2 regions of the Nesterenkonia sp. K-15-9-6 genome follow, and region 1 is predicted to be linked to the other one. Evidence: predicted binding sites of a transcription regulator. Region 1 holds the regulator's gene; the other holds the start of a gene.
The links. Region 1 encodes HrcA, which represses chaperone genes, less so after heat shock. Its sites were predicted from a motif close to TTNGCACTCGNNNNNNNCGAGTGCNAA; they were not measured.
Positions count from the first base shown of each region.

Region 1 (14,340 bases):
AACACCTACACGGCTGAGGACCTCGGTCCGGGTGCGTCCCGGGAGTCCTACCCGGAGACGCTGATCCGGGAGTTGGAGTTCGCCGCGGATCTGCTGGCACGCTCCGGGGCGCCCGAGCGCCCCTTGCGCACGATCTTCTTCGGCGGCGGCACCCCCACGCTGCTCCCGGCCGAGTCCCTGGCCCGCATCCTGGAGCGCGCCCGGTCCCTGTTCGGGGTGGCCCCGGGGGCGGAGGTCACCACGGAGGCGAACCCCGACACCGTGGACGAAGCTACCGCCGCCACATTGGCCGAGGCCGGATTCACCCGGGTGAGTCTGGGCATGCAGTCGGCGGTGCCGAAGGTGCTGCGCACACTGGACCGCACCCATGATCCTGCCAATGTCACCCGTGCGGTCGACGCCGTCCGGAGCCAGGGCCTTCAGGTCAGCCTGGACCTGATCTATGGCACGCCGGGAGAGACCTTGGAGGACTGGCGCACCAGCCTGGAGACTGCGGTCGCGATGGATCCGGACCATGTCTCGGCGTACTCGCTGATCGTGGAGGAGGGTACCGCGATGGCGGCGAAGGTCCGCCGCGGCGAGCTGCCCGATGTGGATCCGGATGACCATGCGGACAAGTACCTGCTCACCGACGAGCTGCTGAGCGCGGCCGGACACCAGTGGTACGAGGTCTCGAACTTCTCGCGGGATGAGTCGACCCGGTCGCAGCACAACCTGAACTACTGGCGGGACTCCGACTGGTGGGGTGCGGGGCCGGGCGCCCACTCCCACCTGGGCGGACTGCGCTGGTGGAACGTCAAGCACCCCGCCGCCTACGCCCAGCGGCTCCACCAGGGCATCACCCCGGGCCACGGCAGGGAGCTTCTCGACGACGACGCACAGGCGCTGGAGCACCTGATGCTGCGCCTGCGGATCGCCGAGGGCCTCGACGTGGCCGAGCATGAGGCGCTGCCTGGGGCTCGACGCCTCGACGACGGAGTCCTGCGGGCCCTGGTCCACGAGGGGCTGGCGCAGGAGGGACCGTTGAACCCGGACGAACGGAGCCCGCGCGGACGGGTGGTGCTCACGCTGCAGGGCCGCCTGCTGGCCGATGCGGTGACCCGTCGCCTCAGTGGATGAGGCGCAGGTTCATCCGGTACCGGTAGGGGCGACCCTTGTTGCACTCGATGCCCGCCACGAGACCTGAGATCGTCATCACGACCCACAGGAAGACGGCGGCCAGTCCGAAGATCCACCCGATGGCGGGGATCAGCGCCAGCACGTAGCAGACGAGCATCACCACGGTCAGCGGCAGGGTGAAGTTCAGGGCCTCCTTGGACTCCTGTGCGGTGAACGGACCTCGGTCCCGGAACACGAGGTAGATGATCAGCGACGGCACGCAGCCCATGAGCCCGCCGAAGTGGGACAGCGTCGCCCAGCGACGGTCCTCCGAAGGGGTCAGTGGCAGCGCCGCGTCGGCGGAGCCCTCGACGCGCTCGGAGTCCCCGGCGTGCTGGCGGCGTCGGTCCGCAGGCCGGTGACGGTCGCCCGAGTTCGGCTGCTGCGGATGTGGCGGCTCGGACTGTGGCACGGCGCCCCTCTCTGATGCTCGTGGGATGGCGGTCGTGCGGACCCGGGGGGCCTGCACGGATGAGGCAGATTCTACCGCCCCCTCCTGGACGTGGGCTGCCGGCGACACCCCCGCGGAGCCGCCGGGCGCAGGCGTCAGCCGGTGACGAAGTCGATGAGCTCCTCGACCCGTCCCAGCAGGGCCGGTTCCAGGTCGGTGTAGCTGGAGACCGTCCCCAGGATCCGCTTCCAGCCGGCGGCGATGTCCCGCTGCCCGGAATGCGGCCAGCCGAGTGCCTGGAGGGTGCCCACTTTGATGTCGATGTGCCGAGGGATGTCGGGCCAGGCCTGAAGTCCCACGAGCTGGGGCTTCACCGCCTGCCAGACGTCCACATAGGGGTGGCCCAGTACTGTCACGTTGCCGGCCGCCCCCGGCATGGACATGGCCTCGGCCGCAATGCGGCTCTCCTTGGAGCCCGGGACGAGGTGGTCCAGCAGCACACCCACTCGACGGTCCCGGCTCGGTCCGAACTCCCGCAGGGCCCCGACGAGGTCGTCTGCGCCGTGCAGAGGTTCGACGACGACTCCCTCGAGCCGCAGGTCCTCGCCCCAGACCTTCTCGACCAGTTCGGCGTCATGGGTGCCCTCCACCCAGATCCGGGAGGCCCGGGCGACTCGTGCCCGGGCGCCCTCCACAGCCAGCGAGCCCGATGCGGTGCGGCGGGGGCCCTGCGGGGCGGTGCGAGGCTTCGGCGGGACCAGCTCCACCGGGGCGCCGTCGTGCAGGAACCCGTGCCCCAGTGGGAAGGCCCGGCTGCGGCCGTGGCGGTCCTCCAGGCGGACCACGCGGATGCCGCCGGCCGCCTCCACACCCACCACGGCACCGACCCACCCCGACTCGGTCTCCTCCACCACGGTGCCGTGGTCGGCGGGGAGCGGCGGAACCTCACGGTACTGGGCGCGACGCCGTTCGGCCATGTCCGCGGGGCCCCAGGCGGACCAGTCGGTGGGGAAGTGAGGAGATGTCACAGCCCGGGAGCCTAGCAGCGGCGGCGCCGACTTCGGCGGATCCCGACGACACGCGCTAGAATTGGCACTTGTCGCAGGAGAGTGCCAATCGCCGCCGGGAGAGGAGACCAGCGATGTCTGACACCCGTCGCCTGCAGGTGCTGCGTGCGATCGTGGAGGACTACGTCCAGACCCAGGAGCCTGTCGGGTCCAAGGCGCTGGTGGATCGCCACAACCTCGAGGTCTCTCCGGCCACCATCCGCAATGACATGGCCTTCCTGGAGGCCGAGGGCCTCATCGCGGCCCCACATACCTCCGCGGGCCGGATCCCCACCGACCAGGGGTATCGGCTCTTCGTGGACCGCATCACCGAGGTCCGTCCGCTGTCGCGGGCCGAGCGTCGCGCGATGGACACCCTGGTGGAGGCCGCAGACGACCATGACGCCATGCTGGAGCAGACCGTGCGTCTGCTGGCCATGCTCACCAACCAGGTCGCCGTCCTGCAGCACCCCCAGCAGTCCACGGCGCGCATCCGGCACATCGAGGTCCTGTCCATGGGGCCGCTCAAGGTGCTGGTGGTCGTGATCCTCTCCTCCGGGAAGGTGGAGCAGCGGATGGCCACACTGCCGGAGCCTGTGGACGACGATTCGCTGCAGGTGCTCGGTCAGCGGCTCGCCGGGGAGCTCCACAACCGGTCCGCCTCGGCGCTGCCGCTGCCGGTGGACCGCCTGCTCGGCTCGGTCGAGCCGTCGCTGCGCTCCAGCCTCGCGATCGTCGCCCACACGGTGGAGGCGGTGCTGGAGTCCGGACGGGTGGATCGCATCATCATGGCCGGCACTGCTAACCTCGCCAGGTCTGACCGCGACCTGGGCCCCTCGCTCGGTCCCGTCCTGGAGGCCCTCGAGGAGCAGGTGGTCCTGCTGCGCCTGCTCACCGAGATGGAGCAGGACCGCCGTGGCCTCTCCGTGCGGATCGGTCATGAGACGAGCCATGACTCGCTGTCCGAGACCTCGGTGGTCGCTGCGGAGTACGCGGTCGGCGACGGCGGCGACGCCGCGAAGCTCGGTGTCGTCGGGCCCACACGCATGGACTACGGCTCCACCATGTCGGCGGTGCGAGCCATGGCACGGTACCTGTCCCGGATTCTCTCTGAAGGGTGAGAAGTGACTGACTACTACGAGGCGCTCGGCGTGAGCCGAGAGGCGTCGACCGATGAGATCAAGAAGGCGTACCGGAAGAAGGCGCGCAGGCTGCATCCGGATGTGAACCCCTCGGAGGACGCCGCCGATCAGTTCAAGCTCATCGGACGCGCCTATGAGGTGCTCTCCGACCCGGAGAAGCGCCGCAACTATGACGCCACCGGTGACGAGAACGGCCGGTCGCCCTTCGGCGGCGGATTCGGGGGAGGGGGCCAGGGCTTCGGCGGCTTCAGCGACATCTTCGAGACGTTCTTCGGCGCCGGAGCCTCGGGTCCGGCCTCCCGCACCCGGCGCGGCCAAGACTCCCTCATCCGCGTGCGCATCGATCTCAAGGACGCCGTGTTCGGCACCACCAAGGAGGTGGAGATCGAGACGGCGGTCACGTGCTCTGTCTGCCATGGCTCGTGCACGCGGGAGGGGACCAGCCCGACGACCTGCCCCGACTGCCACGGTCAGGGCCAGGTCCAGCGGCCCATGCGCTCCATCCTGGGCACCGTCCTGCAGACCGAAGCCTGCGCCCGGTGCTCCGGCTTCGGCAGCATCATCGAGGACCCGTGTCAGGAGTGCGACGGACAGGGCAGGGTGCGCGAACGCCGCACGCTGAAGGTCAAGATCCCCGCCGGCGTGGACAAGGGCAACCGCATCCACCTCGCCGGGGAAGGGGAGGCCGGACTGGCCGGCGGGCCGCACGGCGACCTGTTCATCGAGGTGGACGTCCGGCCCCACGACGTCTTCACCCGACGCGGGAACGACCTGCACGCCACCGTGTCCATCCCCATGACGGCCGCCGCCCTCGGCACCACGGTCAGTCTGGAGACCTTCGACGGGACCGAGGAGATCGAGGTCAAGCCGGGCACGCAGTCGGGCGAGGTGCTGACGCTGCGGGACCGCGGTGTCGCGCACCTGCGCGGCGGCGGCCGCGGTGCGCTGAAGGTGCATCTGAAGGTCGAGACCCCCACCAAGCTGACTGATCGCCAGCGCGAGCTGCTCCGTGAGCTGGCCGCCGAGCGTGACGAGGAGCTGGGGGAGTCCACCACGGAGCACCGGGGGATGTTCGCCAAACTCCGCGAGGCCTGGGACAGCCTGTGACAGCTCCGCTGTTCCACCTGGCGCCGGGACGGCTCGACGGCGTCTCCTGCGGCGACCACGTCCGGCTCGACGGCGCGGAGGGCCACCACGCGGCCACGGTGATGCGCCTCGAGGTCGGGGAGGAGGTCCACCTCTCCGACACGCGCCGGCTGCGGGTCACCGGATCGGTGGTCGAGACGGGGGCCGGTGTGCTGACGGTGGAGGTCTCCGCCGTCGAGGAAGAGCCCGACGAGCGTCCCCGTCTTGTGCTGGTCCAGGCGCTGGCGAAGGACCGTCGGGACCTGCAGGCGATCGAGTCCGCCACGGAGCTCGGCGTGGACCGGATCGTGCCGTGGCAGGCCGAGCGCTCCGTGGCCCGCTGGAAGGCGGGTCGGGAGGCGAAGAAGCACGCGGAGTGGGTCTCGACGGTCCGGGCCGCGGCCAAGCAGACGCGCCGCACCGCCGTCCCCGAGGTGGAGCAGCTGCACACCACCGCGCAGTATGCGGCGGCAGCTGCCGCGGATCCGCGGCGGGCCGTCGTGGTGCTCCATGAGTCTGACGAGCACACTCTGGCCGGCGCGCTGCAGGACGTCGATGCTTCCAACGTCGAGGAGCTGCATCTGCTGGTGGGCCCGGAGGGAGGGATCTCGCGGGGCGAGATCGAGCGGCTGGTCGCCGCAGGTGCTCGGGTGGCGCGCCTGGGGCGCACTGTGCTGCGTTCGTCGACGGCAGGGCCGGCCGCCCTGGCCGGCGTACAGGTGCTGCTGGGCAGGTGGGAGCGCGAGGAAGCTCCCGACGACATCACCAGTAGACTGAGCACCGATGACTGATACTCCCTTCACCCCCGCCGACTCCACCTCCGGTGTGGCCGCCGGCGCCGCGGCCTCTCCGGTGGGCAGCATCGAACGCACGGTGCACTTCGCCGACTCCGACACGATGTTCCGTGCCCTCGGCCCGCAGGATCTGGCGATCCGCATCCTCCAGGGCATCTGCCCGGCGGCGTCCATCGGCCTGCGGGACCAGCTGATCACGGTCGCGGGCCCCGAGCAGGACGTCCGGCAGATCGTGGAGATCCTCTCGCAGCTCAAGAGCCTGGCGGCCTCCGGCACCACGGTGGGCGAGGAGATCGTCGAGCAGGTCGCGACCATGGTGCGGGCGAACCAGGCCGGAGCCTCCGCCCGGATGATCACCACCAATATCCTGTCCCACCGGGGCAAGACCATCCGGCCCAAGACGGCGAACCAGCAGACCTATGTGGATCAGATCGACGAGGCCACCGTGGTCTTCGGGATCGGACCCGCCGGCACCGGCAAGACCTACTTGGCCATGGCCAAGGCCGTACAGGCCCTGCAGGCCAAGGAGATCAACCGCATCATCCTCACGCGGCCCGCCGTCGAGGCGGGGGAGAGGCTCGGGTTCCTGCCGGGCAGCCTCAACGAGAAGATCGACCCCTATCTGCGCCCTCTCTACGACGCGCTGCACGACATGATCGACCCGGAGTCGATCCCGCGGCTCATGGAGTCCGGGATCATCGAGGTGGCTCCGCTGGCCTACATGCGTGGCCGGACGCTCAACGACTCCTTCATCATCCTCGACGAGGCCCAGAACACCACCGCCGAACAGATGAAGATGTTCCTGACCCGGTTGGGCTTCAACTCCAAGATCGTGGTCACCGGAGACATCACCCAGGTGGACCTGCCGCATGGCACCGACTCGGGCCTGCGGACCGTGCTGGACATCCTCGACGGCGTCGAGGGCATCACGATCTCCCGCCTGGGCTCCCAGGACGTCGTCCGGCATCAGCTCGTGGGCCGGATCGTCGACGCCTATGAGTCCTTCCAGCAGCGGCAGGACAGCCGACGTTCCACGGGGACAGGCGGTGGGCCCCAGGGCGCTCGTCGGAGCCCGCAGGACCGACGGCGGCCCCGCAGCGAGAGGACCGCCATGGCCGAGGACGAGCGCTGATGCCGTCCTCGGAATCTGCCTGCACGCGGCCGGCGGGTGTGGCGATCAGCGATGAGTCCGGCTCCTCCGCGCTGGCGGAGGACGTGCAGGAGATGCTCGGGCGCCTCACCGGGATGCTCTATGCCCGGCTGCATCTCTCTCGGGAGGTCGAGCTGACCGTGACCCTCGTCGACGAGGCCCGGATGGCGCAGCTGCACCTCGACTGGATGGACCTGCCCGGTCCCACCGACGTGATGAGCCTGCCCATGGACGAGCTGCGCCCGGGCACCGCCGAGGAGCCCGTGGCCGAGGGCATGCTCGGTGACATCGTGATCTGCCCTGAGGTGGCGCGGCGGCAGGCGGAGGCGGCCGGACACGGGACCGGTGACGAGCTCGCCCTGCTCACGGTCCACGGGGTCCTGCACCTGCTCGGACACGACCATGTCGAGCAGGACGAACGTCAGGTGATGTTCGCGCTCCAGGCACGGCTCCTGGAAGAGTTCCTCGGGCGACGGGCCCCGACCCCGACCGTCGACGGACCATGAGCAGCGTTCTGCTCGCCCTGGCGGGTCTGCTGTGCGCCGCCGTCGCCGCGGTGCTCTCCACCGCCGAGGCCGCCTTCATGCGTCTCTCCCGGCGCGAGGCGGAGGACATCGCAGAGAGGCAGGGCTCGCGAGCCGTCCAGAAGATCCTGCTGGAGCCGGTGCCGCACACCGTGGCGCTGCAGCTGTGGCGGTGGATCTTCGCCAGCGCGGCGGTCGTGCTGGTCACGGTGGCGGTGCTGTTCCTCCTCGATGACGTCGCCCTGGCAGCCCTCGTCGCCGCGCTGGTGCTGCTGGCCGGCGGCGTCGTGCTGGCCACGCTCTCTCCACGCCGACTCGGGCGGGCACATCACCTGGTGGTCTCTGCCGCCACCGCCCGACTGGTACGGGGGCTGCGGCTGGCGCTCGGCCCCGTCCCGGTCGTGCTGGCCCGCGTCGGCGCCCGCATCGCACCCGGCACGGATGACGCATACCAGGGGTTCTTCGACGACGAGGAGTTCCGAGAGTTCGTGGCCCGTGCCTCCGAGACGGACATCCTCGAGGACGCCGAGGCAGAGCTCATCCAGTCCGTCTTCGACCTCTCCGCGACTCGGGTCCGGGCGGTCATGGTGCCGCGCACGGACATGGTCACCGTGGACACCGGAGCCACGCTGCCGGAGGTGATGACGTTGTTCCTGAGGTCCGGATACTCGCGTGTGCCGGTGGTGCGCGGATCCGCCGACGACATCACGGGGATGGTGTACCTCAAGGACGTGGCATTCCTGGAGCACCAGCTGCGCGCCGGCGAGGTCTCCGATGAGTTCCGCGGCCGGACCGCGGACACGATCACGGTGGACGAGGTCCAGCGTGACGTGCGGTACGTGCCCGAGTCCAAGATGGTCTCCGAGTTCCTCTCCGAGCTGCAGCGGGAGTCCACGCATGTGGCCGTCGTGGTCGATGAGTACGGCGGCACCGCCGGTCTCGTGACCTTGGAGGACCTGATCGAGGAGATCGTGGGGGAGATCGTCGACGAATACGACGTCGAGTCCGCCGAGGTGGAGGAGCTCGAGGACGGACGCCGTCGCCTCGCGGCCCGCATGGCGGTGGACGACTTCGCCGACCTCTTCGACCTCGACCTCGACGACGAGGACGAGGTCGACACGCTCGGCGGGCTGCTCGCCAAGACTCTCGGACGAGTGCCGATCGCGGGCTCCGAGGTCGAGATCGACGGGGTCGTGCTGCGGGCCGACCGTCTCGAGGGTCGACGCAACCGGGTGAGCCATGTGCTCGCCTGGGAGGTCGAAGGTCGCCGCGGGGCCCGGGCCGGGCTCGGCACCGAGGACGCCCCCGAGGTCTTCGCCCATGAGGCCCAGGATCGTCGGGAGGCCGGCGCGGAGGCACCCACCCCCGGACCGACCACCGCCACAGGATCGGCCGCTCAGCACGACGCCGCTCAGCACGACGCCGACCAGCACGACGCCGACCAGCACGACGCCGGAGAGCAGGACGCGCAGGACCGGCACGACCCACACGACCAGGACCACAGGACCGACCGGCAGGAGCAGCGGTGAGCACCGACGCAGAGATCACCTTCGCAGAGCATGATGAGAACCACCGCGCGGGATTCGCCAGCTTCGTGGGGCGCCCCAACGCCGGGAAGTCGACGCTGACCAACGCGTTGGTCGGCTCGAAGGTGGCGATCACCTCCTCGAAGCCCCAGACCACGCGCCACACCATCCGCGGGATCGTCCATCGGGAGGATGCCCAGCTGGTCCTGGTGGACACCCCGGGTCTGCACCGGCCCCGGACGCTGCTGGGCCAGCGGCTCAACGATCTGGTCATCGACACGCTCTCCGAGGTCGACGTGGTCGGCTTCTGCCTGCCGGCGGACCAGAAGATCGGCCCGGGGGACCGGTTCATCGCCGGGCAGCTGACCAAGGTCCCGCATAAGCCGGTGGTCGCCCTGGTGACCAAGACCGACACCGTGCCGCGGGATGCCCTGGCCGAGCAGCTGATGGCCGTGGACCAGCTGGGCCGTGAGCACCTCGCCGGCGAGGGCCGCCAGGCCGACGGCTTCTCCGCCATCATCCCCGTCTCGGCGGTCGCGGGGGACCAGGTCGACGTCGTCGCCGATGAGCTGGCGGCCATGATGCCGCTCTCCCCGCCCCTGTACCCGCAGGGGGACCTCACGGATGAGCCCGAGGCGGTCATGGTCGCGGAGCTCGTCCGGGAGGCCGCTCTCGAGGACGTCCGCGACGAGCTGCCGCATTCGATCGCCGTCGTCGTGGAGGAGATGGTCCCCCGCGAGGGCCGCCCGGAGGACCGCCCGCTGCTCGACGTCCGGGTCAGCATCCACGTGGAGCGTGACTCGCAGAAGGCGATCATCATCGGCCGCCGGGGCGCGCGGCTGAAACAGATCGGCACACAGGCCCGCGAGGGCATCAAGAAGCTGCTCGGGACGCCCGTCTATCTGGATCTCCACGTCAAGGTCAGCAAGGACTGGCAGCGGGACGCCAAGAAGCTGGGCCGTCTGGGATTCTGAAGGCCCGGGGCACCAGGCGTCCGGCCGGTCCATACTCTGGAACGTCCGGCGTCAGGTCATGGGCAGCGCGCAGATGACGTGCTAGCGTGAGAGACGTGCTGACCTTCACGACCGCACCGCGACTACTACAGCTTCTCCGCCGCAGCGGGGACCAGCTGTCGCGCGTGCAGCACATCATCCACGGCGCAGCATCCTGACGAGCCGAACCCCGTTGCGGAGTCTCATACCCCGGTCCTGCTGACCGGCGCCTCGGCTTCTCGACCGCACTCTCTCGACCCAAGGATGAACCATGCGCACTCTGCAGCAGACCTCGCCGATGCCGTATCACCGGTACGTGCCCTTCCAGGACCAGATGACCGTCTCCCTGCCGGATCGGACCTGGCCGGACAAGGTCATCACCTCCGCTCCGCGGTGGTGCGCCGTCGATCTCCGTGACGGCAACCAGGCGCTGATCGATCCCATGTCTCCGGAGCGGAAGCACCGGATGTTCGACCTGCTGGTCGCGATGGGTTACAAGGAGATCGAGGTCGGATTCCCGGCGGCCTCGCAGACGGACTTCGACTTCGTGCGGCAGCTCGTCGAGCAGGACCGCATCCCCGATGACGTCTACATCCAGGTCCTCACCCAGGCCCGGGAGCACCTCATCGAGCGGACCTTCGAGGCGATCGACGGCGCCCCACGAGCCATCGTCCACCTCTACAACTCCACCTCGGTGCTGCAGCGCGAGGTCGTCTTCCGCCAGGACAAGGACGGCATCGTGGACATCGCCACCCAGGGTGCCCGCCTCTGCCTCAAGTACGAAGAGCAGATGCGTTCGGGCACTGAGGTCGTCTACCAGTACTCGCCGGAGTCCTTCACGGGCACCGAGCTGGAGTTCGCCGCGCACATCTCGGACGAGGTCGTCGACGTCTTCGGCGCCTCCCCGGAGAAGAAGGTCATCGTGAACCTGCCGGCCACGGTGGAGATGGCCACGCCCAACGTGTACGCGGACTCCATCGAGTGGATGCACCGCAATCTGCGCAACCGCGACTCGATCATCCTCTCCCTGCACCCGCACAACGACCGGGGCACCGGCGTGGCCGCCGCCGAGCTGGGCTACATGGCCGGGGCGGACCGCATCGAGGGATGCCTGTTCGGCAACGGTGAGCGCACCGGCAACGTGGACCTGATCACGCTGGGCATGAATCTCTTCAGCCAGGGTGTGGACCCTCAGATCGACTTCCGGGACATGGACCACATCCGCCGCACCGTCGAGCACTGCAACCAGATGCCGGTGCCGGAACGCTCCCCGTACGGCGGCGATCTGGTGTTCACCGCCTTCTCCGGCTCTCACCAGGACGCCATCAAGAAGGGCTTCGAACACATCGAGCGGAGGGCCGAGGAGCAGGGACAGGACGTCGCCGACGTCACCTGGGCTGTGCCGTACCTGCCCATCGACCCGAAGGACATCGGCCGCAGCTATGAGGCGGTCATCCGGGTGAACTCGCAGTCCGGCAAGGGTGGGGTGGCCTACCTGCTGAAGTCGGAGCACGGGATCGATCTGCCGCGCCGTGCCCAGGTTGAGTTCTCCCAGGTCATCCAGCACCGTGCAGATGCCGACGGCGGCGAGGTCTCCGGGGAGGAGATCTGGCAGGTCTTCCGGGACGAGTATCTGCCGGTGGACAGCGCGGCCCGCCGTTGGGGCCACTACCGCATCGGGGAGGTCCGCACCTCCTCGACGGCGGAGGGCGCCTTCTCCATGGACCTGCAGCTGCAGACCAACGGGTCGGTGGTCGAGCATCACGCCGAAGCCAACGGCCCTGTCGCGGCGCTGGTGGAGATCCTGGGCCGCGACGGCGTCGACGTCCGGGTGCTCGACTACACCGAGCACGCGATGAGTCAGGGAGGCGACGCCCAGGCGGCGGCCTTCGTGGAATGCGCCATCGGGGAACGCGTCCTGTGGGGCGTGGGCATCGACCACAACACCACGGCGGCCTCCCTGCAGGCGGTGGTCTCGGCGGTGAACCGAGCGATCCGCGACACGGAGTCGTAGACTCGATCCGTGGCCGGATCGACCTTCGCCTCGCGCAGCTATCGCGACAACGCCCTGATCCTGCGCACCCGCAACCTGGGGGAGGCGGACCGCATCATCACGATGCTCACCGCCGAGCACGGTCTGGTGCGCGGCGTGGCCAAGGGTGTGCGCCGGACGTCGTCGAAGTTCGGCGCCACCCTGGAGCCGTTCATGGTGGCCGACGTGCAGCTCGTCCATGGGCGCAGCCTGGACATCGTCACGCAGGCCGTGTCGAAGGGCGCGTATGGGGCGATGATCGTCGCCGACTATGAGAAGTACACCAGCGCGCACGTCATGGCGGAGGCGGCCGAACGGCTGACCGAGTCTGATCCCGAGGACAGTCGGCCGCAGTTCCGGCTGCTGCACGGGGCGCTCTCTGCCCTGGCCCGTGGGGTGCACGCTCCGGACCTGGTGCTGAACTCCTATCTTCTGAGGGCTCTGAGCACCGCCGGATGGGCTGTGACCTGGACCGCCTGTGTGGCCTGCGGCCGGCCCGGCCCCCAGCCGGGGTTCCATGCGGGCCTCGGGGGGCCGGTCTGCCCGGACTGTCGTCCGCCCGGGACGCGGACTCTGGCTCCGGCGACCACGGATCTGCTCCACGCGCTGCAGCACGGATCGTGGCAGAGCGCATCGGCGGCCGCTCCGGAGGCACGTCATGAGGCCTCCTCCGTGGTGACCAGCTACGTCCAGCATCATCTGGAGCGGAGACTCAGCTCGCTCGGGTGATAATGGAGTCCATGGCTTCACAGCGCAGCGCCGCCCGGCGCCCGTACTCGGACCCCTGGCCCCATCGCGACGGCGCACGACCTCCGACGCTGCCGACAGAACTGATCCCCCGTCACGTGGCCGTCGTCATGGACGGCAACGGACGGTGGGCGAACCAGCGCGGACTGCCGCGCACTGACGGCCACCGGGCCGGCGAGGCCTCGCTGATGGAGGTCATGGCGGGAGCGGTGGAGATCGGCGTCGAGCATGTCTCCGTCTATGGCTTCTCCACGGAGAACTGGCGCCGCTCGCCAGAGGAGGTGCGCTTCCTCATGAACTACTCGCGGGACGCGCTGCGTCGCCAGCGGGACGTCCTGCACGATTGGGGCGTGCGCATCCGGTGGAACGGGAGGCGCCCGCGGCTGTGGCGCTCGGTGATCAAGGAGCTGGAGGCCGCCGAGGAGCAGACCCGGGGCAACGACCGGTGCACTCTGACGATGTGCGTGAACTACGGAGGCCGGGCCGAGATCACCGACGGTGTACGGCGCATCGCCGAGAAGGTCGCGGCCGGGGAGCTGAATCCGGCCCGCATCCGCGAATCCACCATCGCGGCGCACCTGGACGAGCCCGATCTGCCGGACGTGGACCTCTTCCTGCGGAGCTCGGGGGAGCAGCGCATCTCGAACTTCCTGCTGTGGCAGTCCGCCTATGCCGAGATGGTCTTCCTCGATGTGCTGTGGCCCGATGTGGACCGCACCACGCTGTGGCATGCCATCGAGCTCTATGCTCAACGGGATCGCCGCTACGGTGCGGCCGTGGACCGGGTGGCCCCCTCGGCAGGATCGGCGGGGTCGGCCGACTCGGCTTCCGGGGCGTAGGCCCGCAGCCACCGGCGCACCTCGTCGAAGGCCTGCAGCCGGACCGGTTCGGGAGAGGCGAAGACGTCGTGCATCGCCCGGGCGAGTCGCACCACGGTGACGCGGCCGCCCAGCCGGACGGAACGGCGCGCCAGCAGCTCCACATCCAGGACGATATCGGACTCGCGCAGCTGATCCTTCCATTGGCGGCTGTACACCGTCTGAGTCGACAGCAGCACCAGCACCGGCTCCTGGACGTCGAGCCCGTCGTGGACCTGACGGTGCCCCGCCAGGACTGCACGCAGCCATCCGGCCGGCATGGGAAAGGACTGACGGGGCCGCCAGAGCGGGTGCAGGCTCCACTCTCCGTGGGCCTGGTCCGAGAGGGACTGCCAGTAGTTGTCCACCCGCGGCAGCCGCAGCGGGCGCCGGGGATTCAGATGGCTCAGCGGCGCGAGCAGACCTTCGACGGCGGCCCGTGCGGCCGCATCGCCGGGCAGCTCCAGCCACGGACTGTTGAGGATCAGGCCCGAGGCGCGGCCGGGGTGCCGGTGCGCCCACAGTGCGGCGACGAGTCCGCCGGTCGAGTGGCCGTGGATCAGGGGTGCCGGGGCCTGAGGATGCTCGGACCGGATGACCTCCAGGGCGGATTCGAGGTCGGCGTCGTATTCGACGAGGTCATCGATGTACCCCGGAGTCTGCCAGCGGCGCAGGCTGCGTCCGTAGCGGCGGAGGTCCAGCGCGTAGAAGGGCCGACCCGCGGCGGCGAAGCAGCGGGCCAGCGGAGTGTTGTAGAAGTAGTCGGACCAGCCGTGCAGGTGCAGCACCGGCGCGAGCGGACCGCCGTCGTGGGCGGTGTCATGGGCGGTGTCGTGTTTGGGGGCTCCGTCGTAAC
Region 1 covers NZ_JBQYEY010000001.1:36,519-50,858, forward strand. Annotated here, with positions in the region: gene hemW (radical SAM family heme chaperone HemW) at 1-1,119, shown strand, start outside; gene SD455_RS00155 (DUF4870 domain-containing protein) at 1,109-1,570, opposite strand; gene SD455_RS00160 (DUF3097 family protein) at 1,705-2,526, opposite strand; gene hrcA (heat-inducible transcriptional repressor HrcA) at 2,691-3,716, shown strand; gene dnaJ (molecular chaperone DnaJ) at 3,720-4,844, shown strand; gene SD455_RS00175 (16S rRNA (uracil(1498)-N(3))-methyltransferase) at 4,841-5,653, shown strand; gene SD455_RS00180 (PhoH family protein) at 5,646-6,788, shown strand; gene ybeY (rRNA maturation RNase YbeY) at 6,788-7,312, shown strand; gene SD455_RS00190 (CBS domain-containing protein) at 7,309-8,859, shown strand; gene era (GTPase Era) at 8,856-9,830, shown strand; gene leuA (2-isopropylmalate synthase) at 10,120-11,862, shown strand; gene recO (DNA repair protein RecO) at 11,872-12,609, shown strand; gene SD455_RS00210 (isoprenyl transferase) at 12,612-13,466, shown strand; gene SD455_RS00215 (alpha/beta hydrolase) at 13,391-14,340, opposite strand, start outside.

Region 2 (14,340 bases), on a different contig from region 1:
GCCCGGACAACGACGACTACGAGATCCAGTTCTCCGCGCCCGCCCGGCTGAATCCCGCCCTGGCTCGCCACATGGACCGCCGGCACGGCATCACGCTGGACGCGGAGGAGTTCCACGCCGCAGGCTACGCCACAGCCCGCTTCGACCCTGTCCGGACCGCTGAGCTGCTCAGCCGCCTGGTGGCCGACTCCGTGGATGCCCTGCAGGTGTGGCGACAGACCTACATCTCCACCTTCGCGGACCTCGCCGACCTGGGAAACCCGGAGGCCCTCGACCGCGAGCACCCGGTGCTGCGTGTGCTGGCGACCTCCGACCGCCTGGCCGGACCCGAGGTTCAGGCCCCTCCGGTGGACGAGCGGGACCCCCGGGAGGAGAAGCTCGTCCTCGACGCCGACCCGGATCAGCAGGCCGTGCTGGACGCCGTCGAGGCCGGAGCCTCGATAGTGGTCTCGGCCCCTCCAGGGAGCGGCCAGACCCAGACGGCGATCAACACGGTGGCGGCTCTGGCCTGGACCGGCCGCCGCACGCTGGTGGTCGCTGAGCGCACCTCCACTCTGGAGGAGCTCCGCCGTCGTCTGAAGGACGCCCGGCTGGGGACGCTGGCGCTGCACGTGCCGGCCTCCACCACGGGCGAGGACCTGCGGGAGCAGATGGTGCGGGCCATCAAACGTGCCGAACGGGCGGAGCCCCCGCGCCTGGCCGCCCTGCATCAGCGTCTCGTGGACCGGCGGCATCAGCTGCTGGACCACGTGAAGTCCCTGCACAATGTGCGCTCCCGCTGGAACTGCTCGCCCTACCAGGCCATGCAGGCCCTGGCCGCACTGACCTCGCTGAACCCGGCGCCGTCGACCGCCGTGCGGCTGAAGCGCTCGGTGCTGGACAACACGGTGGACCGCAGCCAGGTGACGGTGAAGCTGCGTCGCGCCGCGGAGCTGGGCGCCTTCGATTCGGAGACCCGGAACAGCCCTTGGTACAACGCCCGGCTGCGGAATCGCCAGGAGACCGAGGACGCGATGGCCCTGGTGAAGGATCTCCGCGAGGAGCTCCCCAAGCTGAAGGCGCAGATGGAGGTCGCCACCGCGGTGACCGGCCTGAGGATGGGGGAGAGCTTCACCGACTGGCACGCCCAGGTGCTGCTGTTCCAGCGGGTCCAGGAGTCGCTGGGCCGGTTCAGCCATGACGTCTATGCCAAGCCGGTCGACGACCTGATCGCCGCCACCGCACCCGGCTGGTGGCGCCGCCAGCACGAGATCGAGATGAGCTCCATGGCACGCTCCCGGCTGCGTCGGGTCGCCAAGGAGTATGTCCGCCCCGGGGTGTCGATCAACGATCTGCACTCCTCGCTGATCGAGGTGCAGACCGAGCGGGAGGAGTGGTCCCGGCACGCCGTGGAGGACTCCCAGCCGAAGGTGCCCAAGAGCCTGGACCGGCTGGCCGACATGATCGGGCATGTGCAGACTCGGCTGGAGAAGCTGGTGGGCGTGCTGCGGCCGGTGGATCCTGAGGACGACGCCGACCGGGATCTGCTGGACATGCCGGCCGAGGAGATGATCTCCACGGTGGAGACTCTCGCCGAGGATGAGAAGCCCTTGGAGACGCTGCCGGAGCGCACCCTGGTCACGGAGCAGCTGCGTGAGCAGGGCTTCCGTGAGCTGATGGACGACTTCTCCGCCCGCGAGGTCCCCGCCGAGCGTGTCGCCGACGAGCTGGAGCTGGCCTGGTGGCAGTCCGCGCTGGAGGCGATGATCTCGGGCGACGACTACCTGGCCATGACCACCGGGGAGAATCTCCGCAGCATCGAGGCCGAGTTCCGGGCCGCCGACGCCGCCCATGTGGAGACCGGCGCGCAGCGGCTGACCCACGCGCTGGCGGTGCGCTGGAAGTCCGCCGTCGAGTCCCACCCGGAGGCTGCGGCCCGGCTCAAGGAGCTGCTGCGCGACGGTGAGCCCACCGTGACCGGGCTGGACGCCGTCGACAGCGCGCTCACCCAGCCGCTGGTGCCGGTATGGACCAGCTCTCCGTTGGGTGTGGCCGAGCAGTTCCCGGCCCAGGCCCGCTTCGACACGGTCATCCTGCTGGACGCGGAGACGCTGTCGGTGCCGGCCGCGCTGGGCCCGATCTCCCGGGCCGAGCAGGTCATCGCCTTCGGCGACCCCGTCTCCGGCACCCCGAAGCCCTTCCACGTGTCGGCGGATCCCGCGGCCCGCGAGGCGGGGCAGCAGGTGCCGACGTCGATCTTCGCGGAGCTGGCCGAGGTGCTCCCGCAGCACCGGCTGCGCCGGGTGCACAGGGGTGTGGACCAGGAGCTGACCGAGCTGCTCTCCGAAGCGCTCTACGAGGGGGATCTGGAGCGTCTGCCCGATGCCGCCCAGCTGACCGGGCAGGGCCGCCGTCTGGTGGTGGAGCACCTCGGTGACGCCCTGGGCCGACCGGGGGCACGCGACTCGGTGGAGTCTCCGACCGTGGAGGTCAACCGGGTGGTGGACATGGTCTTCGACCACGTGCGCACCAGCAAGGACCGGTCGCTGGCGGTGGTCACCGGCTCCGAGTGGCATGCTCGGCGCGTGGCGGATGCGATCCGGGTGAACCTGGCCAATCACAGCTGGGCGCGGCCCTTCTTCGACTCTGACGAGGGGGAGAGCTTCGTCGTCGCCCCGGTGGAACGTGCTCACCATCTGGTGCGGGACCGAGTGATCTTCTCGCTCGGCTATGGGCGCAGCATCAAGGGTGAACCGGTGCATCACTTCGGAGAGCTCTCCGAGCCGCGCGGCGAAGAGCTGTTCGCCGTGGCGACGACGCGGGCGCGCGGCGAGCTGACCGTGGTGACGTCTCTGGCGCCCGAGGACCTGGATCCTGCCCGGCTGGAGTCGGGAGCCGCTCTGATGCGGCGCCTGATCGAGCTGGGTCTGCGTGCAGAGGACAACCCCTCCGGCTCTGGTTCCCTGAAGGACCCGCTGGTGCTGGACCTGGTGGACCGGATCCGTGCTCGCGGGGGTCGTGTGGAGGACGGATTCCGCGGCACGCTGGATCTGGCGGCCTGCCCGCGGAAGATCAGCCCGCAGTCACCGGTGGTGCCGCTGGCGATGGTCTCCGACGGCACGGACACCTACGCGGCGATGAGTGTGCGTGAACGTTCCCGGCAGCGGCCTGCTGCCTTCGAGGCGCTGGGCTGGCACTATCTGGTGCTGTGGACCATCGAGGTGTTCTCCGATCCGATCCGCTGCACCGAGGTGGTCGCGGAGAAGGTGGGCCTGGCCGCCGGTCCCGAGTTCGCCGAGCATGGACGGATCGCGCTGAACACCACCGGAGCGCTGGCGGAGCGGCTGCCGCGCGACGGTGCCGGGGCGCGGGTTCGCTTCGGCGGAGCCGCCGACGCGGAGGACGAAGATTCGCATCGGCGTGCCACCACCTGGGCCCCGCCGCGGGAGCGCGGCAAGTGGGTGCGATGACGCCTGCGGCCGACGCGCCCGACGGCACGGATCTGGACGGCCCGGCTCCCGACGGCACGGATCCGGACGGGGCGGGGGCGCAGCGCTCGGGACGCCGGGGACGGCGTCGCGTGATCGCGCCCGCCACCTCCGGGCAGCCGGAGGAGACCGAGTCGCAGGCGTTCATCCCCGCCTCGCTGGAAGACTCTGCGCAGGACGATGCGGCCCCGGCCTCGAAGGGGGCGTCAGGCTCCGGAGGGACTGACCCTGACCGGAAGTCGCCCCTGAGCGCGCGGGATCGATGGATCCTGGAGCAGCGCCCACCCCACTGGGACTGAGTCCTCGACGCTGGTGGGGTGTTCCTCCACAGGTCCGTCGCGTGCGGCGCTGACACGCGCGACGATCCACAGCCTCGCCCGACGTTCTCGTCGTGTGGGTCTGTGAGCGACAGGGTGGAGGGCATGACGCTCACCGCAGGACCTGCTCGCCTCCCACCGCCGCCGCGCCCCAGCGGATCCGCCGGACCCGCCGACTCCCGCAGCGCGGTCGCTGCCCGACGATCCGCGGGGACCGCTGCCGGCGCGATCACGCGGCGGAGCCGTCGTGCACAGGCCCAGAGACCGGGATTCCCGACGCCGCCCCGTTCAGGCGTCCGACGTCGCCCTCCACGGGTGGCGCGCAGGCTGCGCGGAGGAGGCTTGGGCCTCAGGCTGCGGCGTCTGCGGGTTCCCCTGGCGCTGCTCTGCGCGCTGGGTGCGGTGCTGGCCGGGCTCGCCTCGGGTGTGGAGTCCCGTGGGGAGACGGCGACGGCGGTGCGGGTGACCCAGGATGTCTCGGCCGGGGATGAGTTGACGGCCGCCGTGCTGGAGGAGGTCTCGGTGGACGCCGAGGCCGTACCGGGCGAGGAGCCGGTCCGCGTGGAGGATCTGCTGGGCCGCCAGGCAGCCGTCCCGCTGCCTCGCGGGGCGATGGTCCTGCCGTCGCAGCTGGTCGGCCCGGGGCTGCTGGCGGGCCAGCCCGAGGACCATGTGGCGGTGCCGGTGCGCCCGGCGGACACGGCGCTGGTGGGGATGCTCAGCCCGGGCCAGCGGGTGGACGTGATCCTCTCCTCCGAGTCGCTGGAGGACGGCACCTCCTCGCGGACTGTGGCCCGTGCCGCGCTGGTGCTGTGGGTCCCCTCAGGCGAGAGCGACGACTGGTTTCCGCAGGCCGGCGACGCCGGTCAGGTGCTGGTCGTCGGGGTGGATCCGTCCACGGCCCAGGACATCGCGCAGGCAGCCCACGAGGGGCGTCTGCATCTGAGCCTGGTGGGGTGAGGGCAGGCCCGACGTCGAGGGCCGGTGCCTCAGTCGGCCGTGGCGGAGGCCGCAGCGGGCTTGGGCGCCGAGGAGGAGCTGGAGGAGGGGCTGGAGGACGACTCGGAGCTGGAGGAGGAGCCGCGCGAGTCGGTGCGGTAGAAGCCCGATCCCTTGAAGGTCACCCCCACGCTGCCGAACTTCTTGCGCAGTGTGCCCGAGCACTCCGGGCACACGGTCAGCGAGTCGTCGCTGAACGACTGGACGATGTCGAAGGCGTGGCCGCAGGCCTTGCAGGCGTAGGAGTACGTGGGCATCGGATTCCTCAGTCAGGGGACAGTCGGCAGGCTCACCGGTCGGGTGCCGCCGCATGGACATCTGCCGACCACTGATTCTATACCGCCGCGAGGCGCCGGCGGGTCAGCGGAGTCTGCGGAGCCCCTCGGGCGTCACCACCGCGTCGACCGCGAGGTCATGGGGCTCCACGGGGAAGGACCCGGCTGGCAGGACCTCTTCCGGTCCCACCACCGCCCAGGCGGACACCTGCTCACGCAGGTCAGCGGCCTCCACCTCGGCGAACATGCGGTCGTAGTAGCCGCCGCCCTGGCCCAGGCGATGCCCGGAGGTGTCCACGGCCAGGGCGGGCAGCAGCATCTGCAGCGGGCCCTCGGCCAGGACGTCACTCAGCGTCCGAGCGTGGCCGACCGGTTCGTCCAGAGGCAGCACAGGGTGGCGTCGTGTCTCGGACTGCGCGGCCCAGCTGACCCATTCCAAGCGGGGCACCGGATCGTCCGCGACGCGGGGGAGCAGCACCTGGCCTCCGCGGCGCAGATGCCGGGTCAGGAACGGCCGGACATCGGGTTCGTGGGCCATCGGAAGATACGCGGCCACGCGTGCCCGGGCCGGCACATGCTCCTCGAGCACCCGTCCCAGAGCCTCCGCGCGGCGAGCACTCTCGGTGACGTCGAGGGTGCTGCGGGCTGATCGGATCCGCGCCCGGGCCGCCTTCTTGGCCTCGGTGATCTCACTCATGGGCCCACCCTACGTCCTGGTCCAGACCACAAGACGGCGGCGGGCCGAGCGCTGTCCCCGGTGCGGGGACGACCACCGATAGAAACCGCCGTCGCGATTCATCAGGGAGACGCATCCCGACACGAGGGACACAGGTCCAGCGGCCCAGGTTCAGGTCGCCGGGTGGAGCTCGCCACGCATCTGGTCGGCCAGAGCGGCATACCGCGGACGGAAGGCGTAGACGCACAGCAGACGCAGCAGGCTGGCCTGCTCATAGACGGCCACGGCGTCCTCCACGGGAGAGTCCAGCACCCGGGACAGCTCCGCGGCCGTGCCGTCCACCGCCAGGAGGACCTCCTCTGCTTGGCCCGCGCTCCAGACGCGCTGGCGGTGCCGCCAGGTCGCATGCGCCCGCAGGTTCCCCAGGTCGAGCGCCGGGTCGGCGAGACAGGCGGTGTCCACGTCCAGCAGCCCTGGCCCCTGGTCGGCGGACCAGAGCACCTGCTTGTCGTGCAGGTCCCGGTGGGCGGGCCGCGGGGTCATCTGCGGCAGCCTTTGCAGTGCGACGGCGGTCGACTCCACGGCTTCGATGAACAGCTCCGCCTCCGCCTGGCCCGTCCGCAGCACCGGCATGGCCTGCTCCGTCCAGCGGCGCAGCACAGCGATCTCGTCTCCCGGGGCATGCACCGGCAGCCCGGATGCCGGAGCCGGGCGGAGCACCGCCTCGCGCCACGCCTCCAGGACCTCGCCCCAGGCCCGGGCCCAACCGGGTCCTGCGGCGGCGTCGTCCTCACTGACCTCATGCAGTCCTGCGCCGGCCAAGGCGGCGAAGGCCACCGAGGACTCGTCATGAGCGAGCACCCGCGGGGTGCGGAAGGGGCCGTCGAAGGTCGCCGCGCGCGCCACGCCGTCGAGGATGCTCTGGGCACGACCGGGCCGCACCAGTTTGCGGAACTCCACGGCCGAGCCGTCCTGGTGACCCGACGTGGTGCCGTCCGGGCTTCGACGCACCACGGCCCGTCGACCCGGCCGATGAGAGACGACGACGGCGCCGGGGCCACGCAGCTCCGTCAGCTGCGGCAGTCGCGGGTCGCTCCACGCTTCGAAGAGCTCCAGAACTCCGGTCCCGCTGTGATACCACCCGGCGCGCAGCGCTCCGGAGGTGTCAAGGGCCTCCACCGCAAGTCGTGTTCGACTCGATGCGGCCGGCGACCGCTTCTCCGGCCACACGCGCGTCACGGTCACCGGCCCGGCCTCGGTGTCCAGATGCTCCGGGGGCAGCGGCGACAGCGCCGACCCGGTGCGGGGTGCGCTCATCCGTGGATCGACCGCTCGGCCATGGAGATGCGCCGCGAGGCCTTCTGCGGCCAGTTCTCCTCCCGTCGGCGGAAGGGGTCCAGGGCGGCGCGAAGATGGGCGTAGGCCTCCCACGCGGCCAGGGACTCCTCATCTATGGGGGTGATCTCCCGGTAGCCCCGGAGGAACGCCTCCGCCAGCTCCACGTGGTCGGCCGCGCGGCAGGACGCCACCCAGGAGCCGACGTCGCGCATCGCGGGGCCCTGCCCGGCGCGGTCCAGATCGATGATCCGCACCCGGGAGCCGTCCTCGCCGGAGACCAGCACCTGGTCGGGGGAGAGGTCGCCGTGCAGCTCCACCAGCTCGGCCGACTCCGCCTCCTCCACCAGCGGGGAGATCATCTCGGCGAGCATGTCGGCCCGCTGGCCCAGCCAGGGTGCGATGAGTCCGATGGCGTGGACTGCCTCGGCCACATCCGGGTCGAGCACCCGGTCAGGAGCCTCGCCCAGCTCGCCGGAACGGACGTGGAGCTCCGCCACGATGGTCCCGGCGGTCTCCGCCGCGGACTCCACGGGGTGCTCCAGCAGGTCGCCCTGACCCCACCAGGGGGTCAGCAGGGCGGTGCCGCGGTCACCCAGCGGGCGCACCGGCTCCAACGGCACTCCGAGCCGACGCCACCGGTCGGCGGTCTCCAGCTGCGCGGCGGCGGGCTCAGCGGTCACCCGCACCACATGGGGGCCGCCGTCGAGCTCCACGACGGCGACCACCCGACGTCGGGGGTTGTAGCGCAGGACCCGCCATGGCACCTCAGCGCCGGCCGTCTCGGCCAGAGCCTGACGGGCCTCCAGCAGCTCCCGGGCCAGGGCCGGGTCCGACCACAGGGAGCCCGAGACCCGATAGACGGGCTCGTCCTGGTGGACGGTGAGGCGCTGGTCCACTCGCTCGGCGCGGGCCAGAGACTTGGCGTACTTGTCCTGGTCGCGGGAGATGACGGTCCAGCCGTGGTGCGCCGGACCTTCGGCGTCGACGTCCACCGGCTCCCCGCCGGTGAGGTCCACATCGGTGCGCTCCCAGGCCAGCACCACGCTGCGCTCCGGCTTCACCCGCAGGTGCCGGCCGCGCACCGGCATGCCCAGCCAGCTGGACAGGGCGGCGTCGTCGAGCAGCTGGGCCACCTGGTCCAGCTGGGCGATCTCGGCCACGGCGACATCGGCCTCATGCGCCTGCGGAGCGCGGATCTTCACCGGAGGCACCGGCATCGTGCGGTAGGTGGCCTGGGCGAGCTGCTCATCCGGATCGGCGGCGCCCGCGGGGATCTCCGGGGACTCCATGGGTGTCTCCAGCTCCTCCGGGGAGACCGCTCCGCGCGCCGCCTGAAGCGGCCGGGCGGCGTCCTCGGGTGCCGGCTCCGCTGTGGTTCGTGCTGCGCTCACGCATTCGCCCTCTCGTCCAGGGCGGGGTCCTCCGCGCGCTGCCGCGCGGCGGGCACACCCGCCGTCCCGTCGACGGCCGCCGCCTCGGGGCTCTCCCGGGGCGAGGTCTCCTGCTGGGTCGACGCCCAGCGAGCGACCCGGCTGGACTCGTCGGCGAGCAGCTCGTCCGGTGAGCCGTCCTCGACGATGCGACCGTCCTGAAGCCAGAGTATGCGGTCCAGACCTTGGAGGGTGCTGAGATCATGCGTGATGGCGACTGTGGTCCGCCCTCGGGTGAGCTCGCGCAGCGAGGCTTCCACCAGGGCGCGGGACGCCGGATCCAAGCCCGTGGTGGCCTCGTCGAGCACCACGATGGGGGCGTCGCGGACCAGGGCCCGCGCGATGGCGATGCGCTGACGCTGCCCCCCGGAGAGCGTGTCCCCGCGGGCGCCGAGCACGGTGTCGTAGCCCTGCGGCAGGGCGCGGATGAACTCATGGGCCCCCGCCCGGCGGGCCGCCTCCTCGACCTGGTCGTCGGTGGCGTCGAGCCGTCCGTAGCGGATGTTCTCCCGCACCGAGGAGGCGAACAGCACCGACTCCTGCAGCAGGATGGAGATGTTGCGTCGCAGGTCTGCCCGCCGCACCCGCCGGGTGTCGCAGCCGTCCACCAGCACTGCGCCGTCGTCGGGGTCGGCCAGCCGCAGGAGGTAGCCCGCCAGCGTGGACTTCCCGGACCCGGAGGGTCCCAGCAGGCCGACACGCTGACCGGCCGGGATGTGCAGGCTCAGGTCCTCGAAGAGCTCCCGGCCGTGGCCGTCGCGGGCAGTGACGCGGTAGAACGCGACGTCGCCGGAGACCCGCCCCATCGGCAGGGCGGGGTCCGGGTCGGTGATCTCCACCGGCTCGTCCAGCAGGTCGGCGATGCGCTCGCCGGAGGCCGCCGCTCGGGCGATGCGGCCGGTGTACTTGGCCATGTCCCGCAGCGGCTTCATCGCGATCTTCAGGTACATCAGGAACAGCACCATGTCCCCGGGGGTCATCACCCCGCGCAGCACCTGCCAGCCGCCGAAGCCGAGCACGACGGCGGTGGAGATCCCCACCAGCACGTCAGTGGAGCGCTCCAGACGGGCGGCGAGCTTACGGGCTCGGATGCCGGCCTTCAACGCGGTGGCGTTGCCTGCGGCGAAGCTGGAGGCCACCACAGACTCGAGGCCGTAGGCCTGCACCACGCGGATGGCGGCCAGCGCCTCGGCGGCGTCCCCCACCAGCTGGCCCTCGCCCTTGCGGGTGGCTCGGGAGGCCGAGGAGATCTTCGGGGAGGAGAACCGGGAGATCACGAAGTACAGCCCGGCGGTGACCAGCACCACCAGCGAGAGCGTGGGGTTCATGATGATGACCACCACGAACAGGGCGACCAGGGTCAGCACGTTGCCCACCAGCGGCAGTCCTGCGGTGACCGCGACCTCCTGCAGCCGGCCCATGTCGCCCACGAGCCGCTGAGAGGTGTCACCCACCGAGGCGGTGGAGTGGTAGCGCAGGGACAGTGACTGGATGTGGTCGAACACCCGGGTGCGCAGCCGGGTGACCACCTTCACCCCGGTCTTGGCGAACGCGATGGTGGAGACGTAGTTGCACACGGCCCGCCCCCCGACGATTCCGGCCAGCAGCAGCGCCCACAGCACCACTGTGGTGGTGACGTCCCCGGCGAGACCGGTGGTCTCGGCCAGCTGGGCGCCGAGCGCCTCGGTGACGGCGTCGACGGCGAACTTCACCGGCCAGGGCTCCAGGATGCGGAACGCGACATCACCGGCCAGGGCGATGAGCCCGAGGATGATCAGCAGCTTGTGCTCGCCCAGATGCGGCAGCAGCATCCGCAGGGTCCGGGAGACGGCCTGACGGTGCTGGCGGCGGGAGGCGGCGGAGGCGGCGCTCATCGGGGGCTCACCTGCTCGGATGCGACGTGCTCCGGAGTGGGCAGCAGCGCGAGCAGCTGGGCGCAGCGGTGCTGCCAGCTGTGCTCAGCGACGGCGGCGGCCCGCCCGGAGGCGGCCAGCCGGGCCCGCAGTTCAGGACGCCGGGCCAGCTGATCCAGGGCGTTGGCCAGGGCGTCGACGTCACCCGGGGCGACCAGCAGGCCGTGGGCGCCGTCGCCCAGGACCTCCGGCAGCTCCCCGACGGCGGAGGCGACCACGGCGACCTCGGCGGCGAGGTACTCGTAGACCTTCAGCGGAGAGAAGTAGTGCTCGGCCCCAGGGGAGGGCATCGGGTAGGGCGCGACCGCGACGTCGAAGCGACCGAGGATCTCCGGAACACGGGCCGGCGCCACCGCACCGTGGAAGTGGATGCAGTCCTGCAGCCCCAGCCGCTGGGCCAGGTCGCGCAGCGGGTCCAGCTGAGGGCCGGCACCGCAGATCTCCAGCCGCCAGGGGCGCGTGCCCCCGGCGTCGGCGGCATTGCCGGTGGCTGCGGCCACGGCCTGCAGCAGGATCTCGGTGCCGTGCCAGGGTTTGAGCGTGCCGACGAAGCCCACGGTGAAGGGGCGCAGGGAAGCATGGTGCTCGGCATCGGTGTCGGCATCGGCGCCGAGACCAGGCCGGATGCGGTCGGTGTTGACCCCGTTGGGGATGACGGTGACCGCGGCGTCGCCCTCCACCTGACGCACCCAGTCGGCCACCGGGCCGGAGACGCAGGCCACGATGTCGGCGGCGGCGAAGGTGCGGCGCGTGGCCTCCCAGGCGGAGGCCTCGTCGTGCAGGCTGCGGTGAGTCTGCTGCTCGGCGATGAGCGGGGCGTTGACCTCCACCGCGAAGGGGATCCCGGTGCGGGCGGCCAGCCGCGCGCCGGCGTCGGAGAACAGCGCGTAGCGCTCGTAGACGGCCTCAGCGCCGTCGAGGGCGGCCAGCTGGGCCATCTCCGCGGCCACCTGAGCCACGGCGGCCTCCCGCGCCGCGGCGTCCTTGGCCCCGGGCACCGGGACGACCACCACCGGCAGATCCGCCAGGTCCTCAGGGACCGATTCGGTCTCCGGCCGGCCCGGGCGGTCGCCGCGCTTGGTGCCGTAGACGGTGACCTCGTGCCCGTGCGCTCGCAGGGCGCGGACCATCTCCTGGACGTGGACGGAGGCACCCTTGGTGCCGAAGACACCGATGCCCGGGTCGGCGAGCAGATAGGCGATCCTCATCGGGCACCTCCGACTGGTGCGGCGGTGCGCTCCACGGGCACCAGGGCGCGCAGGGCGGCGGCCTGGCGGCGGGAGTCGAAGTGCTCCTCCACCAGAGCGCGCGCCCGGTGGACCATCCGGTCATGGACGGAGGACTCGGCCACGGCCTCCTGGACCGCGTCGGCCAGGGCGTCGGCCAGGGCGCCGACGTCGCCGCTGGGCACCAGCCACCCGGTCTCGCCGGGGACGACCACCTCGCCGACGGCGGTGACGTCGGCGGCCACGCAGCGGATGCCGCGGGCCATCGCCTCCAGGAGCACGGTGGGCAGTCCGTCGGCGTTGCCGTCGGAGCCGACCACGAAGGGGGCGACGAACACGTCGTCGGTGCCGAGTCGCGCGGAGACCTCGGCCTGGGTGAGCGGACCCAGCAGGCGGACGCGGTCGTCCAGTCCGAGCCTGTCGATCTGGGCGGTCAGGTCCGCGGCCAGCGGCCCGTCCCCGGCGATGTCGGCGGCGACGTCGACCCCGCGCGAGCGCAGCACGTCCACGGCCTCGATCAGCAGGCTGAAGCCTTTCTTCTCCACCAGCCGGCCCACGGCCAGCAGCCGGGGCACCCGCGCCGGGTCGGAGCCACGTGCGCGGTCCGGGGTGAAGGGGAAGCGCTCGAGCTCCAGGCCGTTGCGCACCAGCTGCAGAGTGTCGGTGGCCTCGGGGAAGCGGCGGCGCAGATCGGCCAGGTTGTAGCCGCTGATGGTGATCGCATGGTGGGCGTCGGCGAGCTTGGCCTTCAGGTCCGTCGGGTCCACATCCTGGTGGAAGATGTCCTTGGCGTGGGCGGTGAAGGAGTACGGCAGCCCGGCGATGCGCCCGGCCAGCCGCGCCACCGTGGTGGCCACCGAGGCGAAGTGGGCGTGGAGGTGCGTGACCCCGTGTTCGCGGGCCAGCCGTGCGACGGCGACGGCCTGGGCGGCGTCGTCATGGCTGTGGCGGCGCAGCTCCTCCCAGGCCTCGGCCACGCCCGACGCCGGCCCGGCGCTGAGAGCGTCCCACAGGCGGGTGGCCGAGCTGGGGCGCGGCACGTGCACCACCGGGGCCTTCACCCGGGCGAGCTCCGGATGGAAGCGGCTGTCCGTGGTGGGACGCAGGGAGAAGATCACGATCTGCTCGCCCTGGGCCTCGCGGGCCAGGATCTCCGAGACGACGAACGTCTCCGAGAAGCGCGGATACATCTTCAGCACGTAGCCGACCACCGGGGCGGGGGAGTCAGCGGACGGAATCGACTCGGACATGGGTGGGAACCTCCGGGGTGTGACGTCGTGACTCCAGAGTGGTCCTGCGACATGAGAGCACGATGAGAGCCGCGGAGGCCGGCCTCAGGTCAGGAGGAGCTCCCGCGGACCCGGCGGGTTGGCTCCCGCGCGAGACACCGCGACGGCGGCGCTGCGCAGGGCAGTCCGGGCACAGGCACGGAGACCCTGCTGATCCGGCTCGCCCCGTGTCAGAGGCCCGGTGAGATCAGCCTCGAGCAGGGCGTAGAGCAGACCGGACATGAACGCGTCTCCGGCGCCGATCGTGTCCACCACGTCCACGGCCGGAGCCGGCAGGGTCTCCTGCCACCGGCGCGTCCCGATGGTGCACCCTGCGGCGCCTCGGGTCAGGACGAAGACTCCGCCGCTGAGGCCGGCGTAGTGGGCCACGAGGTCCTCGACGCTCATCTCAGGGTGGAGCCAGGCGGCGTCCTCATCGCTCATCTTCACCACATGGGCGAGTGAGGCGATGCGTTCGACCCGCTCGCGCAGCACGCCCCAGGCGGGTGCCAGAGACGGTCGGACATTGGGGTCGAAGGAGACCACCGTTCCCTCCGGGGTGCCGCGCAGAGTCTCCTCCACGACGTCGGCACCTGGGTCCAGGCTGGTGGCGAGCGACCCGGTGTGGATCAGGTCGGGCCGGCCCAGGTCCAAGGACTCGGGAGCCCAGGTGACGTCGAAGGAGTACTCGGCTGCGCCGTCGTCGTCGAGCACGGCATGGGCCGTCGAGGTGCTGGCGGTCTCCGGACCGAGCAGGCTCAGCGAGACGCCGGAGCGCTCCACATGCGCCCGGACCAGCTCACCGGGCCCGTCGTCGGCGATATGGGTCGCCAGTGTCGTGTCCACCTCCAGCCGGGCGAGGCCGACGGCGACGTTCATGGGACTGCCGCCCGGGTGGGTCTCCTGCCGGCCGGTGGGGTCGGTGACGATGTCGACCAACGATTCACCGATCACCAGGACATGACAGTCTGTGGCCTTCTGGGGCATGGGAGTCCTCCTCCGTCAGTTCTGGCGCGTCAGGCGTCGGTACGGTCGTTCGGGAAAGACGAGCTCGGTGAACGTCACCAGCCCTCCGTCCACGGAGATCTCCACCACGCTGCCGTCGACCAGGACCTCCACCGCGACGTCGTCGTGGCTCGGGCGTGTGGGCAGCGGAGCCTCGTCGACAGAAGGGTAGGCGGGATGCACGTCCGGCCCTCCAGTGCGGGTCCGGTCACAGACGACGTGGCCGCTGGCGGCGTCGACGGTGAGACGCAGGCCCGTGGCTGGTGCCGATTCGGGCCCGCTGTCGAGGACAAACGTCGTCGAGTCGTCACCGGCGACCGTGGTCGAGAAGATGAGCAACCCCGAGGCCTCGTCTGCTGTCCGTTCCGGAGACTCCTCGGCGAGCACCAGACGCGGAGCATCGGCAGGCACGATCGGGGTCTGGCG
Region 2 covers NZ_JBQYEY010000008.1:2,336-16,675, forward strand. Annotated here, with positions in the region: gene SD455_RS06765 (DUF4011 domain-containing protein) at 1-3,449, shown strand, start outside; gene SD455_RS06770 (hypothetical protein) at 3,446-3,766, shown strand; gene cpaB (Flp pilus assembly protein CpaB) at 4,127-4,744, shown strand; gene SD455_RS06780 (FmdB family zinc ribbon protein) at 4,774-5,040, opposite strand; gene SD455_RS06785 (5-formyltetrahydrofolate cyclo-ligase) at 5,144-5,755, opposite strand; gene SD455_RS06790 (phosphotransferase family protein) at 5,906-7,051, opposite strand; gene SD455_RS06795 (phosphotransferase) at 7,048-8,463, opposite strand; gene SD455_RS06800 (ABC transporter ATP-binding protein) at 8,460-10,376, opposite strand; gene SD455_RS06805 (glycosyltransferase family 4 protein) at 10,373-11,623, opposite strand; gene SD455_RS06810 (glycosyltransferase family 4 protein) at 11,620-12,891, opposite strand; gene SD455_RS06815 (carbohydrate kinase family protein) at 12,976-13,896, opposite strand; gene SD455_RS06820 (GH32 C-terminal domain-containing protein) at 13,912-14,340, opposite strand, start outside.
Region 2: the regulator HrcA is predicted to act here: its motif matches at 5,064-5,090, upstream of SD455_RS06780 (FmdB family zinc ribbon protein).